2 regions of the Drancourtella sp. An12 genome follow, and region 2 is predicted to be linked to the other one. Evidence: a T-box and tRNA genes for the amino acid it is inferred to sense, from the RefSeq annotation. Region 2 holds a T-box; the other holds one or more tRNA genes.
What was found. A T-box is a leader RNA that pairs with one kind of tRNA and senses whether it is charged. The one in region 2 lies ahead of leuS (leucine--tRNA ligase), so its partner is inferred to be a tRNA-Leu.
Positions count from the first base shown of each region.

Region 1: it encodes a tRNA-Leu, which carries the amino acid that the T-box ahead of leuS (leucine--tRNA ligase) is inferred to sense. The anticodon was not compared.

Region 1 is NZ_NFLO01000002.1:248,850-255,119, reverse strand. Features, by position in the region: gene B5E64_RS03510 (CD3324 family protein) at 1-191, opposite strand, end outside; gene B5E64_RS03505 (hypothetical protein) at 181-1,209, opposite strand; tRNA gene B5E64_RS03500 (tRNA-Leu) at 1,579-1,659, opposite strand; tRNA gene B5E64_RS03495 (tRNA-Lys) at 1,731-1,803, opposite strand; tRNA gene B5E64_RS03490 (tRNA-Gln) at 1,822-1,893, opposite strand; tRNA gene B5E64_RS03485 (tRNA-His) at 1,914-1,987, opposite strand; tRNA gene B5E64_RS03480 (tRNA-Arg) at 1,995-2,068, opposite strand; tRNA gene B5E64_RS03475 (tRNA-Gly) at 2,105-2,175, opposite strand; tRNA gene B5E64_RS03470 (tRNA-Pro) at 2,210-2,284, opposite strand; gene B5E64_RS03465 (metallophosphoesterase) at 2,349-2,858, opposite strand; gene rdgB (RdgB/HAM1 family non-canonical purine NTP pyrophosphatase) at 2,862-3,455, opposite strand; gene B5E64_RS03455 (class I SAM-dependent RNA methyltransferase) at 3,482-4,642, opposite strand; gene B5E64_RS03450 (hypothetical protein) at 4,814-5,023, opposite strand; gene B5E64_RS03445 (DUF1700 domain-containing protein) at 5,338-5,808, opposite strand; gene B5E64_RS03440 (glutamine synthetase III) at 5,812-6,270, opposite strand, start outside.
Region 2 is NZ_NFLO01000003.1:195,676-201,945, reverse strand. Features, by position in the region: gene B5E64_RS05055 (elongation factor G) at 1-1,392, shown strand, start outside; gene B5E64_RS05050 (hypothetical protein) at 1,532-3,211, shown strand; gene B5E64_RS05045 (hypothetical protein) at 3,322-3,744, opposite strand; gene B5E64_RS17970 (hypothetical protein) at 3,865-4,017, shown strand; T-box leader at 3,994-4,214, shown strand; gene leuS (leucine--tRNA ligase) at 4,337-6,270, shown strand, end outside.

The DNA of each region.
Region 1 (6,270 bases), on a different contig from region 2:
CTATCTCCATTATGAAATTTATCCCGGATTCTTTCATTCCGTTCCTGATAATAGGTACGGGCCCCTGATACCGCTCCCCATCTTTTCTTTTCCTGCGAACGGGGAATATACACTGTTTCTCCCGACACATATTTTTGCAGTTCTTCAAGTAAATGATCCGGAATAATATCCCGAGCATTTCTATATCTCATGAAGAAATTCCTCCATGCTCTTATACTCGTGTATTTTTCCTCCCCCTTCTGTAATAATAGTTCGCATTTTCTCTTCCAGATGATCTGCATAGTCAGCAAATTCATTTAATCGATTCACATTATAATGTTCCATAAGCCCCATTCTCTTTATTCCAAAATCATCACATACAATGTTCAACTCTTGCTGAAGCAAAATTCCCCACATATAGGTCTTAACCGGATCATTCCTTCTGGAATAATATCGAATACGCAGCCATGTATAGGATAATTCCGCATACCAGTCAGCCAGCATCTGAAAGTCCGTATTGTAATTTAAACTATCTTTATCGACATTACTTTCCTTTTCCAGAAACTCCCGTACAACGCACACTGCCTCATGGCACAACTTTCTTTGAACTTCCACATCAGACTCATCAATTACATTGCGATATAACTCAAGAAATCTCTTTGGGACTTTTTTCATATCGGTAAGTTCTTCGATCTGATCGGTCTGAGATTTTCTAAAATATTGATGATTAGAAAAAGCTATAGCCTGAGCCAGATAATCCAATACATAACCTGCGCACATTTTCGCATCGCTTATCGCAGCAAACATCATTTCCGCAAAAATATTCTTTGCTTTTTCATAAGAACTCAAAGCACACTGCCTCATTTTCTCCGGATTTGAAAGATTTTCTGCCTGACGTCTTTTTAATTGTCTAAAACGTTCAGCATCTTCTTCTGTTCTGGCATACAGAATTTCTCCATCTGCAAGACAAGTTATATTATATTCTTCCAACTCAGCAAATTTTTCCAATCTCGCCCAGTCAATTCCCCAGATATCAAACCCTACCCCTTCCAGAATAAAGGTACGCCCAAAACGATATCCTCTTTCTGTAATCGGGACAAAATAGCTGACTGCCTTTACCTGATCATCTATTCTTAGTGTCGTATGAGAAACAACCAGTGCTATATCTTCCGGATATTCATTCTTTACCGCATCAATTACCCATTGTGTCACAAATTCTCTGTTTTCCATATTCCTCTTACCTCCTGCTTATTTTCCGGTTAACCGTTAATGTAATTATACAAGATGCTATTATTCAAATGATACATAAGAAATAAATGTAGAAATTCTTTCCTCTGAATAGCAATTAATGCTGAAACTTGATTATATCTTTACTATACTTTACTAGTTTTTAATCACCCTGTCATAAAGCTGCAATGAAATAGCTGAAAAACAGAAAACACAGTAAAAAACTTCTATGACACATCGCATACGAATTCTAATCTGGTAGAAAAGAACCACACTAATAATTGGAAAATGACTAAATTAAACAAAGGGAAAAATATATGAAATACTATAGAACACAAAATAAAAAAGCCCGCTATTTCGGGCTTTTGCGACTGCGGATGACAGGAATCGAACCTGCACGTCATGGACACCAGATCCTAAGTCTGGCGCGTCTGCCAGTTCCGCCACATCCGCGTACATTAATCCGGCCTTATTTTGCAAGGCCTCAGATAAAAGAATAGACAAGCAGTACTGCTTGTCTAAAGTGAGCGTGCGGGGATTCGAACCCCGGACAACTTGATTAAAAGTCAAGTGCTCTACCGACTGAGCTACACGCCCGTATAATATAATTCAAACCTGGGCTAGTTGGATTCGAACCAACGAGTGCAGGAGTCAAAGTCCTGTGCCTTACCGCTTGGCGATAGCCCAACAGCCCATATTGGGACTAGGGTGGATACAGGGATTCGAACCCTGGGCCTCCAGAGCCACAATCTGGCGCGCTAACCAACTGCGCTATATCCACCATGAAACGTGCCTGCGGGGATTCGAACCCAGGACCTACGGCTTAGAAGGCCGTTGCTCTATCCAGCTGAGCTACAGACACATTGTATAGTTCTTAAAGCATATCCTGCTTTAAGAAAGCGGGTGATGGGAATCGAACCCACGTATCCAGCTTGGAAGGCTGGTGTTCTACCATTGAACTACACCCGCAGATCGCAATATTGATTCCTGTCTCTACCAGGAATCGGGGTGACAGGATTCGAACCTGCGGCCTCCTGGTCCCAAACCAGGCGCTCTAGCCAAGCTGAGCCACACCCCGTTTTTTCGTCTCATCTGTTTTTTCCTGACGACAAAAATTATTATATATGAACTCCTGATATTTGTCAACAACTTTTTTCATTTTTTTCTACATATCTGATTTCACCCGTCACAGTGCCGTCTTCTGCCATCTCCAGAACAATATAACTCGGCAGCCGGTTCTCCTGCCGAGGGTAGGTAAGGCTGCCCGGATTCATGATAATCATGTCTTTTTCAAACTTCAGACAAGGCTTGTGTGTATGGCCGAAAATAACAATGTCCGCTCCTCTTGCTCTTGCCTCTCTTCTGAGATGATCCAGAGTCATGGATACAAAATAATGATGTCCATGTGTCATAAAAATCTTGTGCGTCTCCATCTGTATTTCCACTTCCGGCGGAAGCTCACCAAAGAAGTCATTGTTTCCGGCTACCACGTAGGCCGGGCATCCGCTTCCATACTGAATTTCCCACTCTCTTCCTTCAACATCACCTGCATGAAAGAGAAAGTCTACCGGTTTCTCCTGTTCCAGAACCTTCTCGAAATTCGTATGTATTTTATGAGTATCACTTACTACCAGGATTTTCTTTTTTTTCATCCACTATCTCTCCTCTATCATCTTCTTCATCTGCCGGAGCCCTCTTCCCCTGTGGCTGATTTCATTTTTCTTTTCCGGCGGAAGCTCTGCCGTAGTGCATCCGTACTCAGGCAGGTAAAAGATCGGATCATAGCCGAATCCGTGTTCACCTTTGATTTCATAGCCGACTCTGCCCTCGATTATACCAAGTGTTGTCTTCTCCTCTCCATCCGGAAAGACTGTTGCAATCGCACATACAAACCGTGCGGTCCTCTTTTCATCCGGCACACCCTCCATACGTCTTAGGAGTTCACCATTCTTGATATCATAGGAAGTATCTTCCCCCATGTATCTGGCAGAATAGATGCCCGGCTCCTTGTTCAGATAGTCGATTTCAAGCCCTGAATCGTCCGCCATCACAATATCGTCCGGCAGAAGCGCATGAACTGCTCTCGCCTTAATCAGCGCGTTCTCCTCAAATGTAGATCCATCCTCAACGATTTCCGGGTTCACCCCTGCCTCTTTCATGGAAAGTATCTCCATGCCAAGGTCTTTTAAAATCTCCCTGATCTCCACCATCTTATCGGCATTGCCTGTGGCAAATACAATTCTGCTCATCTTACTCTTCCTTCTTTCTCCTGTTTTTATACACCCTGCTCCTCTTTTTTCCTTCTTGGCGGCTTCGGCCCCATAAACTGGTAAAAATAGGTCTTGATCATTCCATTGTAAATCTTGCGGTTCTTATCCGCCTTTCTTCCAAACCACCGCTCTGTGTCCTCATAGCTTGTGATCATATAGGCCGACCAGTCTTTCAGCCCGCGGAAGCTCTCTCCAAAATCCTGATAGATCTGCGGGAGTGTCTCCTTTTCCTCCAGACGTTCTCCATAAGGCGGATTGGTAATAATAAATCCGTACGGCTTTGGATGTCTCAAATCCCTGACCGCCCTCTGCTGGAAGTGGATCAGATGGTCTACCCCTGCGTTTACCGCGTTTTTCCGGGCGGTACGGATGACTTCCGCATCAATGTCATATCCCTGGATGTCTGCGGTCACATCCTGTCTGATCCTGTCCTGCGCCTCCGTAGACGCCTCATACCAATGCTTTTTCGGGATCAGATTGCCCCAGTTCTCCGCAGTAAACTCCCGGTTCATTCCCGGCGCAATGTCTGCCGCCATCATGGCTGCCTCAATCACGAAAGTCCCGCTTCCGCAGAACGGATCTACCAGAATCCGGTCTCTCTTCCAGGGAGTAAGCAGAATCAATGCCGCCGCCAGTGTCTCTGAAATCGGAGCCTTTCCGCTCTGCGGACGATATCCCCTCTTGTGCAGAGATTCTCCCGTCGTATCAATCCCCACTGTCACAACATCTTTCTTGATAAAGACACGCACCGGATATTCACTTCCATCTTCCGGGAACCAGTTCTTATGATAATGTTCCTTCATCCGCTCCACCATCGCTTTCTTCATGATAGATTGGATATCAGACGGACTGAACAGCCGGCTTTTGACCGATGCTGCCTTTGCGACCCAGAATTTTCCGTTCTCCGGTATGTACTGCTCCCACGGGATCTGCTTCGTCCCCTGAAAGAGCTCTTCAAATGTACCCGCCGAAAATTCGCCCGCCTTCAGAAGGACCCGCTCTGCGGAACGCAGGAACAGATTTGCCCGGCACAATGCCAGCTCATCCCCGTAAAAGGACACCCTTCCGTCCTCCACCTGTGAAATCTCATAACCGAGATCCCGGATCTCTCTTTTGAGTACCGCCTCCAGGCCGAAGTGGCACGGTACAACGTATTCTATCTGCATATTGCTTCTCCATTTCCGATTTTCTTCTTACTATATCTTACGTGCTGTCCGCCCGCTTGTCAATAAAGTCTTTTTTTTACCAGATGCTGCCGTTCCGGACTCCCCACAAAAAAACCTCCCCGCTTTCTTAGTGATGAAAGCGGGGAAATTCTGTTTCCTGAGACCATATTCCTAATAGTTGCTGTTGCTGTTGTTGTAATCGCTGTAGTCCTTGGTATGACAGTCTGTTGTCTTATTTGTGTTTTTGTTTTTTGCAGCGTTTTTCGTACGGTCTGTCTGTTTGCTGTTCTGAGTGTGCATATTTCCGTAAGAAGAGCTGTAAGAATTGTTCTCGCTGTTGTTTTTGTTCATATTATTTGTGTTTTTGTAGTTTTTTGCCATTTCCATGTCCTCCTTATTGAATTATGGTACGCTTTTAGTATGCTCGGTTTAAACTAGTTTATACACTTGCGTTTTTCCAAAAAGTGGACAGGAAAAATAAGATTTTCTTCCGATTCTTTAGTATTTTTTAACATTTTGCTTGCTTTTTTCTTTATCTTATATTATACTAACTTTTGTAGAAAGCAGGCTTTCTACACCCCTTATTAATTATTTATACTCCCCTCAAAAGACCGGTGGCTCCCCCATCGGTCTTTTATTTTAAGTTTCTGAAATAAGGAGGTACTGCCGCACAGACAGTACCTCCTTTTCTTTTGTTATCGCCCTCCCATGATGCGGAGAACGAGAATAAGAATCAAAAGCGGCAGTGCAAATGGCAGCACAGCAGCAATCAAGCCGGTCACAATCGATACGATAATCAGAAAGACAATGATGAGGCCGGCAAAAAACAAGAGTCGCTTCCACCATGTGTCAATCCCCATCAGGTGAAGAATCGGATGACGGATCTCCTTTTCTTCCTCTTCTTCTGTATACATACTCTGCCCGGAACCGTAGGCACCGGAGGTGCCGCCGTAGTAGTCCCGTTCATTTTCAGCGGAATTAATGATCGTGCGGGCAATCACCCACGGATCGCCGAGCATATCCAGTATCTCCTGCTCCGTTCTGCCGTTTTTTATCTCGCTTCTTATATAAGAATCATAGTATTCGATATTCTCCTGAACCGCCTGCGCATTCAGATCGTTTTCGAGAGCTTCGCGCAGTTTATTCAAAAATTCGCTTCGATTCATCTCTTATACCTCAAAAATCAAATCCCCGTAAGACGGCATCGGCCAGATTTCCTTATCCACAATCATTTCCAGTCTGTCAACCGGAATTCTGAGTGCTTCCATGGCCGGAACTACCTGTTCGTGGAAGTATTCTGCCTGTACCTTCCCTTCTTCTTTGGTGGATGCCTCCTGTGTCACCTGCTCCAGTGTGGTGAGTGCTGCTTTTGCCTCTTTTAAGAGGCTGCTTGTTTCAACCAGAAGATCTCTTTGCACCTCAGCGTCTACACCTGCCTGTACCACTGCGTTGACAGTCTCAGCCAACGTCTTTGTTCCGCGGATTACCGCTGGAATAATGTGTTTGCTTGCAATATCAATCATCGTACGGGCTTCAATATTCACCGCTTTTGCATAGGCTTCATATTTGATTTCCGCACGGGAATCCAGTTCCGCTCTTGTAAATACATGGAATTTTTCAAACATTTC
Region 2 (6,270 bases):
GGAGAGGAGTTTTCCATTGAGGAGATCCGTTCCGCGATGCGTACGGAAGTAATGGATGGAGATATCGTTCCGGTAGCAATGGGATCTAATCTTCAGGCACAGGGGGTTGCAAACCTTCTTTCTGATATCGTACGGTTCTTCCCAAGCCCGGCAAACCGTGAATGTGTCGGCATGAACCGGAAAACAAATGCCATCTATGAGGCAAATTATGATTTTGCGAAAGCAAAGAGTGCATATGTATATAAGACCATGGTGGATCCGTTTATCGGAAAATATTCTTTCATCAAAGTGTGCTCCGGCGTTATCAAAGGTGATGACGTGCTGTACAATGCAGACACAGATGCAGAGGCAAAGCCGGGCAAGATTTACACGATGCTTGGAAATAAGCCGATTGAAGTATCAGAGCTGTTTGCAGGAGATATTGGGGCCATTGCAAAACTGACCACTACGAAGACAGGAGATACACTTTCTACAAAGAACACACAGATTGCATACGCAAAAACCGAGTATTCCCAGCCTTATACCTACATGAAATATACGACCAAGACCAAGGGAGATGAAGATAAGGTATCCCAGGCACTTTCCAGAATGATGGCAGAAGATGTGACGATGAAGGTTGTCAATGATACAGAAAACAGACAGATTCTTCTGTACGGTATGGGAGACCAGCATCTGGAAATTATTGCAAGCAAACTCGCCTCCAGATATAAAGTAGAGATTACTCTTGAGAAACCAAAGGTAGCATTCCGCGAGACGATCCGGAAGAAATCCGATATTGATTCCAAATATAAGAAACAGTCAGGAGGACACGGACAGTATGGTCATGTCAAGATGACATTCGAGCCGTCCGGTGATCTGGAAGAGCCATTCGTATTTGAAGAAAAAGTCGTAGGAGGAGCGGTTCCGAAGAACTACTTCCCGGCTGTGGAAAAAGGTCTCCAGGAAGCTGTACAGAAAGGACCTCTTGCCGGATATCCGGTAGTCGGAGTGAAAGCAACGCTGTACGATGGTTCCTATCATCCGGTAGACTCTTCTGAAATGGCATTTAAGACCGCAACGATCCAGGCATTCAAGAAAGGAATCATGGAAGCATCTCCGGTACTTCTTGAACCAATCGCATCCCTGAAGGTAACAGTTCCGGATGAATATACCGGTGACGTTATGGGTGATCTGAACAAGCGCCGCGGCCGTGTGCTTGGCATGAATCCGGTCAACGGAGGAAAACAGGCAATTGAAGCCGATGTTCCGATGATGGAGCTTTACGGATACTGCACGAACCTCCGTTCCATGACAGGAGGACGCGGTACTTATGAATATCAGTTTGCAAGATATGAGCAGGCTCCGTCCGACGTTCAGGAAAAAGAGATTGCAAACAGAGCAGCAGAGGAATAATCGTACCTTGAAAGAACGTACATAAGAGAGGGTCCGGCTATGCGGGAAAGAGCGTATGGCCGGACCCTTGTTTTCGTAAGAAAAGAGTGTTATAATTGCTTACCATAACCAGTCAATGAAATAAAGAAGAGGAGAAGCTATGAAAAAGACAAAAATGAAAGTTCTGACTGTAATTGGCCTGATTCTGCTTGCCGGTATTTATTACTATGTGAAGCTTCCGGCTATCAATATCCATGCTGCGGGATTCTGGACTTTCCTGCTTGTGGTGATTGCGGCTCTTGCGGTTATCTACATTGGAAAGAAAAAACTGTTCCGAAAAGAGGAGATCAAACAGTCCGGGATCGCAAAAGGTCTGATCGGTCTTTTTGTGCTGATCGGTGTTATTTATCTTGGAGGAACACTCCTTTCTTCACCGATCATCAACGCGAAAAAGTATCAGAAGCTCCTGACTGTGGAGGAAGGGGATTTTCAGACAGATATCAAGGAACTTTCCTTTGACCAGATTCCGCTTCTGGACCGGGAGTCTGCAACCCTTCTTGGAAACAGAAAGATGGGAAGCATGGTGGACATGGTGTCCCAGTTTGAAGTGGATGAGCTCTACAGCCAGATCAACTATCAGGACAAGCCGGTCCGGGTATCGCCGCTTCGCTATGCGAATGTAATCAAGTGGTTTACGAATCAGTCTGAAGGAATTCCGGCCTATATCCGGATCGATATGACAACACAGTCTACAGAACTCGTTATGCTCGATGAAGGAATGAAATATTCCACCAGCGAATATTTTAACCGGAATATCCACAGACATCTCCGTTTCCGGTATCCGACCTATATTTTCGGAGAACTGAGTTTTGAGATTGATGATGAAGGTGTGCCGTACTGGGTTGCTCCGGTGAAGAAATTCAATATCGGGTTGTTTGGAGGCGAGACGGTAGGACGGGTTGTGCTTTGCAACGCGATTACCGGAGAGACGACAGACTATGCCATCGATGAAGTGCCGGAGTGGATTGACCACGCTTATGATCCGGATCTTCTGATCCAGCTCTACGACTATTACGGAACGCTCAAACATGGATTCTTTAACAGTATTCTGAGCCAGAAAGACTGCCTGAAGACAACAGACGGATATAACTATCTGGCCATTGATGACGATGTCTGGGTATATACCGGAGTGACATCGGTCAATGAAGACCAGTCCAACGTTGGATTTGTCCTGATGAATCAAAGGACGATGGAGACGAAGTTCTATGAAGTGGAAGGAGCGACGGAGAATTCTGCCATGTCCTCGGCGGAAGGCCAGGTACAGAATCTCCATTATACGGCGACATTTCCGCTGCTTTTGAATATTTCCGGTGAGCCGACATACTTCATCGCGCTCAAAGATGACGCGGGCCTTGTGAAAAAATATGCCATGGTCAATGTTCAGAAATATCAGGTCGTGGCGATCGGGGACACCGTCAGCAAGTGCGAGGAAAACTATCTTGAACTGATGAGGGAGAACGGGATCGAGACAGATGACAGTGCCGCAGCAAAAGAAACAAAAACCATTACCGGTACGATTACCAGAATCGCTCAGGGCGTTGTGGAAGGAGATTCCCACTTCTACGTGATGGTAGAAGGTTCGGATGAGATCTTTGATGTTTCGGTCGTTGATTTTATTGATATCATCAAATATGATGTTGGACAGGAAGTGACGATGGAATACCGGGAGGGTGAAAAGACCAATGTGGTACTTTCCCTCAACGGCGAAGAAAAGAATCCGATTGAAGAGGAGACCGAAGAAACAGACAATAATAGCGGGACTGCTTTGCAGGAAGAATAAAAGCAATAAAACAAGGAGACGCGATATCGACCGTCTCCTTGTTTTTAAAAACGAACTGCTGTCTGATCAGGTAAGGACTCTTTGTGGCAGCAGTTCGTCAGCCGGCATTATCAGTTCAGATAAGTACAGCCCTCAGCGTCTACAAGATGGAGATCATCTTTTCCTGCACTGATGCTTACATAAAAATCAAGATCACACTCTTTTGAAATTTTCTTCAGCTTTTCAACAAATTCCGGGATATCATCAAGAGAGATATGTGCATGTTTCAAAATAGCGTCGATAAAAATCGCCTTAATATCGTGATCTGCACTTGTCATGCCATAAATAAATCCAAGATAGGCATCAATATTGTCGATCGCTTCATAGTCATCCATGCAGATCGCACGGATATCAAAAGATAAGCTGTATGTATCGCGGTGGCTTTTTTTGATAAAGAATACGTGTCCGTCGGACTCCTTTGCCGCTTTGTTGGCAAGTTCAATCATCTGCTGTGTTTTTCCGCTCCCTTTCGGGCCTGTCAATAAATTAACCATATGCATTATCTCCTTTAGCTATATATTTTTCGTACTGAAATGACTTGTGATTATTATACACCTATCAGGGATTTTAAACAATCCTTTTTTGTCAAATTCCACAAAAGAAACTCGAAAAGAATGAAAATAACGAAAAACATTCCAATAAATCCAGAAAAAATCAAATATGGAAAAATTATAGGAAAAAAGGTGGAAATCTTGACAAAGGGAGATGATATGAGTAAAATGAACAGGTATAAAAAAGTACAGAGAAAAACGTCAGATGAGGAATAGTAAGAGCCGATGTTTTTTCAGAGAGCTGCCGTATGGTGCGAGGCAGCAGGACAGACACTCCCAACTCGCCTCGGAGTTCTTCTGGTGAACTCTAGTAGCCGGAAGCGGGTATTCCCGTTACAGATGAGAGTGCGCCGGTCTGCGGACGGGCGAAGAAGAGTGGTACCGCGTGGGCTTTCATGGCTTTCGTCTCTTGGATATGTTCAGAGACGGAAGTTTTTTTATTCTATAGATAATCTAATGGATCTGTCAGGAAGCTTTTGCGGGTATAAAAGAAAGCATAAAATGGTTACTATATTATGTAAGGAGGAAATCAAAGATGCCGACACCTTATAATCACAAGGCAATCGAGAAAAAGTGGCGTGCACACTGGGAAGAGCATCCGGTGAATGTGCAGGAAGATGAGAGAGGAAAACATGAGAAATATTACTGCCTCGACATGTTCCCGTATCCGTCAGGAAACGGTCTGCATGTCGGACACTGGAGAGGATATGTCATCTCCGATGTATGGAGCCGTTACAAACTGCTTCAGGGATACTATATCATTCATCCGATGGGATGGGATGCATTCGGACTTCCGGCAGAAAACTACGCGATCAAAATGGGCGTTCATCCGGCAAAGTCCACAGCGGAAAATGTAAAGAATATCAAGAGACAGATCAATGAGATCGCGGCTCTTTACGACTGGGACAGAGAGGTCAACACGACAGACCCGAACTTCTACAAATGGACTCAGTGGATTTTTGTAAAGATGTTTAAGGCCGGCCTTGCTTACGAGAAAGAGTTCCCGATCAACTGGTGCCCGTCCTGTAAGACCGGACTTGCAAACGAGGAAGTTGTCAATGGAAAATGTGAGCGCTGCGGTACGGAAGTAACAAAGAAGAACCTCCGTCAGTGGATGCTCAAGATTACCAAATATGCAGAGAGACTTCTGAACGACCTGGACAAACTGGACTGGCCGGAGAAGGTTAAGAAGATGCAGACAGACTGGATCGGTAAATCCTACGGTGCCGAGGTAGAGTTCCCGGTGGATGGAAGAGATGAAAAGATCACTGTCTACACAACAAGACCGGATACACTTTACGGCGCAACCTTTATGGTACTGGCTCCGGAGCATGCTCTTGCAAAAGAACTTGCAACCGATGAGACAAGAGAAGCAGTGGAGAAATATATCTACGACGCTTCCATGAAGTCTAATGTTGACCGCCTTCAGGATAAGGAAAAAACCGGAGTTTTCACAGGAAGCTACGCGGTCAATCCGATCAACGGAGCAAAGGTGCCGATCTGGCTGTCTGATTATGTACTGGCTGACTACGGTACCGGAGCAATCATGTGCGTACCGGCACATGATGACCGTGACTTTGCATTTGCAACAAAATTCAACATTCCGATCATTCAGGTTATCGCCAAAGACGGAAAAGAAATTGAAAATATGACAGAAGCCTACACAGAGGCATCCGGAACCATGATCAATTCCGGAGAATGGAACGGCATGGAATCCGCTGTTCTGAAAAAGGAAGCTCCGGTGATGATCGAAGAGCGCGGTATCGGAAGAAAGACCGTCAACTACAAACTGCGTGACTGGGTATTCTCCCGCCAGAGATACTGGGGAGAACCGATCCCGATTGTACACTGCCCGGACTGCGGCGCTGTACCGGTGCCGGAGGATCAGCTTCCACTGACACTGCCGGATGTAGAGTCCTACGAGCCGACAGGAACAGGAGAATCTCCGCTTGCTGCGATTGATTCCTGGGTTAACACAACCTGTCCGGTCTGTGGAAAGCCGGCCAAGAGAGAGACCAACACCATGCCTCAGTGGGCAGGTTCCTCCTGGTACTTCCTGCGTTATGTAGATCCGCACAATGATAAAGAACTGGTTTCCAGAGAAAAAGCTGACGCTATGCTTCCGGTTGATATGTATATCGGCGGTGTGGAACATGCGGTACTTCATCTTCTGTACTCCCGTTTCTATACGAAGTTCCTGTGTGACATCGGCGTGATCGATTTTGATGAGCCGTTTATCAAGCTCTTCAACCAGGGTATGATTACCGGAAAGAACGGAATCAAGATGAGTAAGTCCAAAGGAAACGTCGTATCTCCGGACGATCTTGTAAGAGATTACGGATGCGACTCCCTGAGAATGTACGAACTCTTCGTTGGACCGCCGGAACTGGATGCGGAGTGGGATGACAGAGGAATCGACGGGGTATACCGTTTCCTGAACAAGCTCTGGAATCTTGTAATGGACAACAA